One region of the Kribbella sp. NBC_01245 genome, then DNA from elsewhere that is predicted to be linked to it. Evidence: predicted binding sites of a transcription regulator. Region 1 holds the regulator's gene; the other holds the start of a gene.
What was found. The regulator HrcA, encoded in region 1, represses chaperone genes, less so after heat shock. The targets are predictions, from matches to a motif close to TTGGCACTCGNNNNNNNCGAGTGCCAA.

Region 2: the regulator HrcA is predicted to act here: its motif matches at 962-988, upstream of OG394_RS33980 (FmdB family zinc ribbon protein).

The regions. Positions count from the first base shown of each region.
Region 1 is NZ_CP108487.1:3,092,543-3,095,914, reverse strand. Features, by position in the region: gene OG394_RS13615 (Gfo/Idh/MocA family protein) at 1-919, shown strand, start outside; gene hrcA (heat-inducible transcriptional repressor HrcA) at 1,005-2,024, shown strand; gene dnaJ (molecular chaperone DnaJ) at 2,044-3,183, shown strand; gene OG394_RS13600 (16S rRNA (uracil(1498)-N(3))-methyltransferase) at 3,187-3,372, shown strand, end outside.
Region 2 is NZ_CP108487.1:7,414,941-7,418,312, reverse strand. Features, by position in the region: gene OG394_RS33985 (penicillin acylase family protein) at 1-826, opposite strand, end outside; gene OG394_RS33980 (FmdB family zinc ribbon protein) at 1,005-1,355, shown strand; gene OG394_RS33975 (SAF domain-containing protein) at 1,428-2,156, shown strand; gene mscL (large conductance mechanosensitive channel protein MscL) at 2,303-2,686, shown strand; gene OG394_RS33965 (hypothetical protein) at 2,707-2,841, opposite strand; gene OG394_RS33960 (hypothetical protein) at 2,851-3,372, opposite strand, start outside.

The DNA.
Region 1 (3,372 bases):
CAAAGATCCCGACGTCGACGTGGTGCTCAACCTGACGATTCCGGCAGCGCACGCGTCGGTCGCGCTGGCGGCGATCGAGGCCGGCAAGCACGTGTACGGCGAAAAGCCGCTGGCCGTACGTCGTACCGAGGCCGAGCCAGTGCTGGCCGCTGCAAAGGCGCGCGGAGTGCGGGTCGGGTGCGCGCCGGACACCGTTCTCGGTACGGGCGTTCAGACCGCGCGGGCGGCGCTGGATCGCGGCGATATCGGGGTGCCGACGGCCGCGACGGCGTCGTTCGTCACGGCCGGGCATGAGCGGTGGCATCCCGCGCCCGAGTTCTACTACCAGGCCGGGGGAGGGCCGCTGCTCGACATGGGCCCGTACTACCTGACGGCCCTGGTGACCCTGCTCGGGCCGGTCGCTCGCGTGACGGCCCGAGCGAGTAGGGCGCACGCGGAGCGGACGATCCACTCCGGGCCGCGAGCGGGAACGACGTTCGGCGTGGACATCCCGACGCATCTGACCGGCATCGTCGAGCACACCTCGGGCGCGTTGAGCACGGTGCTGATGAGCTTCGACGTGTGGGCCAGCCGGATGCCCCGGATCGAGGTGTTCGGCACGGCCGGCACCTTGTCCGTGCCCGACCCGAACAACTTCGACGGCCAGGTCGAGCTCTGGAGTCCCAAGACGGGCGACTGGCAGGCGCTAGACGTTGCCGGTGGGTATGCGGGCGCCGGTCGCGGGGTAGGAGTAGCCGATATGGCCCGCGCGATCCGCACCGGGACGGAGCACCGCGCGAGCGGATCGCTGGCGTTCCACGTGCTCGACGTGATGGAGTCGCTGCTCGAAGCCGCCGAGCGCGATCAGACCGTCGAGGTGGGCAGCACCGTGGCGCGGCCGGCCGCCGTACCGCTGGATGCGACCCCGGACACAGCCTGACGGCCAGAGGCGCAGAGGACGTTGGTGGCTCGGTAGACTGGCACTCATAACTCGGGAGTGCCAAGACGAGAGGTGGTGCAGGCGCGTGCTGGACGAACGCAAGCTGGACGTGCTCCGGGCCATCGTCGAGGACTATGTGGCCACTCACGAACCGGTCGGCTCCAAGACCCTCGTCGACCGGCACAACCTCGGTGTCTCCCCGGCCACTGTCCGTAACGACATGGCCGCGCTGGAGGAAGAGGGTTACATCACCCAGCCGCACACCAGCGCCGGGCGGATCCCGACCGACGCGGGCTACCGGCTGTTCGTGGACAAGCTGAGCACGGTCAAGACGCTGTCCGGCGCCGAGAAGAAGGCGATCACCACCTTCCTCGCCGGTGCCGTGGATCTGGACGACGTCGTACGGCGAACCGTGCGGCTGCTCGCGCAGATCACCCGCCAGGTCGCCATCGTGCAGTATCCGACGCTGACCCGGTCGAGCGTTCGCCACATCGAGGTGGTGACGATGACTCCGCGCCGGCTGCTGCTGGTGCTGATCACGAGCACCGGCCGGGTCGAGCAGCGCATCGTCGAGCTGCACGAGGACGTCGCCGAGCAGCTCGTCGCCGACCTGCGCGGCAGGCTCAACGCGGCCCTCACCGGCCAGCGCCTGACCGACGCCGCGACCACGCTCGCAGGGGTGCCGGACAGCTTCCTGCCCGCCGACCGGCCGCTGGTGGCCGCGATCGTGACCTCGCTGATGGAGGCGTTCACGGTCGAGGGCGAGCAGCGCATCGCGGTCGGTGGCGCGGCCAACCTGACCCGGTACGGCGACGACTTCGAGCGGAACGTGAAACCCGTGCTCGAGGCGCTCGAGGAGCACGTGATCCTGCTCAAACTACTGGGCGAGGCGACTCACCCGCAGACCCTGACGGTCCGAATCGGCCACGAGAACCCGTATGAGGAGCTCGCCACCACCTCGGTGATCGCGGCCGGGTACGGCTCCCGGTCGGAGACCCTGGCCACCCTCGGCATCGTCGGGCCGACGCATATGGACTATCCGAGCACGATGGGAGCGGTGCGAGCCGTCGCCCGGTATGTCAGCCAGATCCTGGCCGACTCATGACCATCTTGGAAACAGGAGTATGAGCAGCGATTACTACGCGGTCCTCGGCGTCAGCCGGGACGCTTCCGCCGAGGACATCAAGAAGGCGTACCGCAAGCTGGCCCGGCAGTACCACCCCGATGTGAACGACTCCGAGGACGCGCACGACAAGTTCCAGGAGATCGGCCGCGCCTTCCAGGTGCTCAGCGACCCGCAGAAGCGGCAGGTCTACGACCTCGGTGGTGACCCGCTCAGCAGTGGTGGCGGCGCGGGCGGCGGTTTCGGCCAGGCGTTCACGTTCACCGACATCATGGACGCGTTCTTCGGTCAGGGCGGTGGCGCCGGTGCGCGCGGCCCGCGTCCGCGCACCCGGCGGGGCCAGGACGCGCTGATCCCGCTGCGGATCGACCTCGCCGAGGCGGCCTTCGGCACCACCCGCGAGCTGAAGATCGACACCGCGGTGGTCTGCCCGACCTGTTCCGGTTCGGGGGCCGAGGCCGGATCCAAGCCGGTCACCTGCGAGATCTGCCACGGCCGCGGCGAGGTGACGCACACGCAGCGCTCGTTCCTCGGCGAGGTGCGGACCATGCGCCCCTGCCCGAACTGCCGCGGCTTCGGCACCACCATCCCGAACCCGTGTGTCGAGTGTGCCGGCGACGGCCGCGTCCGCTCGCGTCGTTCCGTCACGGTCAAGATCCCCGGTGGCGTCGACTCCGGCACCCGGGTGCAACTGTCCGGCCAGGGCGAGGTCGGCCCCGGCGGCGGCCCGGCTGGCGATCTGTACGTCGAGATCGAGGTCGAGCAGCACGAGATCTTCACCCGGCACGGCGATGACCTGCACTGCACGGTGACGCTGCCGATGACCGCGGCCGCCCTCGGCACGCAGATCGACCTGCCCACGCTGGAGGGCGAGCCGACCCCGCTCGAGATCAAGGCCGGCACCCAGTCCGGCACGGCGATCACCCTGACGGCTCGTGGCGTTCCGCGCCTGCGGCATGCCGGCCGGGGTGACCTGATCGTGCAGGTGCTGGTCGAGACCCCGACCAAACTCGACGACGCGCAGTCCGACCTGCTGCGCAAACTCGCCGAGGCCCGTGGCGAGGAGCACCCGCTCGGGCAGGTCCAGGCCGCGCACAAGGGTGTCTTCGGCCGGTTGCGCGACGCCTTCGGCTCACACTGACGCATGGGCCTCGCGGTATTCCACCTGGACGACCTGTCCGGCGAGCAGCTGACGTTAGGCGGCAGCGAAGGGCATCACGCGGCCGTGGTACGGCGGATCGCGGCGGGCGAGCGCGTCCGGCTGACCGACGGGCGTGGTGCCGTCGCCGAAGGCCCGGTGGTCTCCGCGTCGAAGGCTGCTGGTCTGGTG
Region 2 (3,372 bases), 4.3 Mb from region 1:
TGATCCGCTCGATCGTGTCCAGCGACTTGCGCAGCTCGGGCTGATCCAGCGACTTGCGCAGCGCCGGGTCGAGCGAACCGCGGTTGAACTTGCCGGTCGGCTTGGCGTTGACGAACTTGCCGCCGCTGACGTTGCCGGCCTCGACGATCGGCGCGTTCCGGTCGTACGGATAGGCCGGGTAGAGCTTGTTGATCTGGGCGAGCGACAGGATCGTGGCCATCTTGGTCCGGGCGATCTCGTCGTCCATGTTGCCGGCCAGGTCCCAGGCCATCGCCTTCAACCAGGCCAGCGAGTCGGCCGCGGTCCACTGCTCGGGGCGATAGTCCTCGCCCTGGAGGCTCAGCACGGCGTACTCGAGGGAGACGCCGGAGCCCTGGTTCTTCTCGAGGTAGGCGTTGACGCCCTTCGCATACGCGTCCAGGTACGCGCGGGTCGTCGGCTCGAGCATCTTCAGCTCGCGCTCGGCCACCCGGCGCCAGCCGAGCGTGCGGACGAACTTGTCGGTCTCCAGCGCGTCGGCGCCGAACAACTCCGACAGCCGGCCGGCCGTGACGTGGCGCCGGAAGTCCATCTCGAAGAACCGGTCCTGAGCGTGCACATAACCCTGCGCGGCGAACAGGTCACCGGCGTTGTCCGCATAGATCTGCGGGATGCCGTTGGCGTCGCGAACCACCTCGACCTCGGCGTCGAGCCCGGGCAGCTCGGCGGAGCCGTCGTACGACGGGAACGAGTGGCGGACAACGAAGACGCCGGTACCGGCGATCACCATCAGCAAGATGGCGAGGGCGATACCGCTGATGACGGAGAGTCGAAACAGGCGGCGCACGGACCCAACCGTAGAGACAACGCCGCTCACACCCCAAATGGGGCCGTCCGTCCTGCCACTTCCGGGCGTGGCGGCACCTGCTTCCGAGGCTGTTTTTGCGGCTTGATTGGAATAGTTCGGTCGCGTAGCGCATTATTAGCAGTCGAGTAGTAGGAGTGCCAGGCCTGAAGGGATCGACGTGCCGACGTACCAGTACCAGTGCACCGACTGCGGGACCAACCTCGAGGTGCGCCAGAGCTTCTCCGATGACGCACTGACGGTGTGCCCGGAGTGCGACGGAGTGCTGCGCAAGGTGTTCAACGCGGTCGGCGTCGTCTTCAAGGGCTCCGGTTTCTACCGCAACGACAGCCGCAACACGAAGAGCACCGCGACCGTGCCGTCGAAGTCCGACTCGGGCGCGAAGACCGCGGCTCCTGCTGCGTCGAGCTCCGGCTCGGGGTCCAGCTCGGGTGACTCCGGTTCTTCCTCCTCGAGCAGCTCGTCCTCGTCGGGCAGTTCCTCCAGTGGGAAGTCTTCCTCCGCCGCCTGAGGTCCCGCTTTCGCTGGAATTGCTCTGTGGATAAGGCTGGATCGGCTCTTCCAGGCTCGTAACTTCTCTGGCATGAGCCGAAACGAACCTCTGAGGCATCGCTTGCTGCGGGCCGTGCGCTGGCATCGGCGGTCCCTGGCCGCGGTGGCCGCCGCCGCAGGCGTGTATCTCGCCCTCACCGCCCTCGCCCCCGCACCGCCTCCCACCGTGCGCGTTCTCGCCGCCGCCCGTGACCTTCCGGGTGGCGAGCGCCTACTGCCCGGCGATCTGCGAGTGGTCGCGATACCGCCGGAGTTCATACCGACGGGCGCGCTCAGACCCGAGACGTCCGCCGCCCGGCGGACGTTGGCCGCCCCGATCCGGGCCGGCGAGATCCTCACCGACGCGCGTTTCGTCTCCCCTGCGTTGGTCTCTTCTGCACTCGTACGGCGAGCTGGCGGCGCGGGCGTGGTCGCGTATCCGGTCCGCTTCGACGATGCCGAGGTGGTCGCGCTGCTCCGGGTCGGCGATCGGATCGACGTGTACGCCGCTACCAGCACCACCTCGGCGCTGGCGGCCCGCCTTGCCACAGGGCTGCGGGTGATGGCACTCCCCCGCGCTGGTCCTGGCGCTGGTCCTGGCGCTGGTTCTGGCGCTGGTTCTGGCGAGACCGGGATCGGGTCATCGCTCGGCGGCGGCGGTTCGACGTCCGGGCGGTCTGGCGCCTTGGTCGTGCTGGAGCTCGAATCGCAGGCGGCCGCGCGGATCGCTCAAGCTGCGACGAGCAGTCGGCTGACTCTCGCCCTCTCCGGAATCACCTGACGCAGTTGGCTCCTTGGTGGCGCTGTGCGTCCTGACAGCCACGTACGGTTCCGGCGCGGGCTCTCGCTTCTGGTGGGGCGGGAGCACTAACTTCATCGGGATAGCGAACCGAGGGTCAGCCGGACCCTTTGACGGTGGAGGCGGAAATGCTCAAAGGCTTCAAAGAATTCATCATGCGCGGCAACGTCGTCGACCTCGCGGTCGCGGTCGTCATCGGCGCCGCGTTCGGCAAGATCATCACGGCACTGGTCGATGGTCTGATCAACCCGCTGGTCGCCGCGATCTTCGGTCAACCCGATGTGACGAACGTCGGCACGTTCACGATCAACGAGGCGAAGTTCTCGATCGGGCTGATCCTGCAGGAGGTCATCAACTTCCTGTTCGTCGCCGCGGCGATCTACTTCGTGATCGTAGTGCCGATCAACCACCTGAACGAGCGCCGGAAGCGCCAGAGTGAGCCGGAGGCCGAGACCCTGACCACCGACCAGGAGCTGCTCACCGAAATCCGCGACGCCCTCCGCACCCGCTGACCCAGCCCCCTCGCAGCGCACTAGTTGTGGTGCGGGGGGACCTCGCGGAGAAAGCGCTCGTCGTCCTCTTCGGTCGACTCGCCCCAAGAGCGTGGGTCGTCATCGCGGGTCTGGTCAGGCAGAACCGGCTCGTCTTCCTCGTACGGCGTACTCATGCGTCCAGCCTAGTCCTGGCCAGGGATTCGGGGCAGTTGGCGCTGCTCGCCCTGACCGCCTGAGACCTGCTGTTGCTGCGCGGGCTGCACCAGCGCCGCGATACCCGGTTCCGTCGTCCAACGCGAGCCCATCACCCGCCAGGCGCTCAGGACCGACAAGGTCGGGACTGGCAGCCCGACCAGCCGCAAGGGCTCTGAGTTCTGGAAGCCGAAGGTGAGCGTCCAGTTCGCCGGATCCGGGTAGAACTCGGTCACCGTCGAGTAGTCGAAGCTCAACCAGCCTCTAGCCGGCAGATGACACATCAGGCGGTTGGAAGTCGCGATGAGCGACACCTCTTGCAAATCGCGCCACAGCAACTGCATGTCACGCCTTGCGGCCGAGCGACGGCTTGCGTTCACCGCGGCGGTCGCAGCCATCAGGCCGAGCACCATGCCGGGCTTGCCGAAATACATGCCGCCGCTTTGGTTGTACACGCCGGTGCCGCCGTACAGCCGCGCGTAGTTGACCGTGGTCTGCAAATAGGCCGTCTC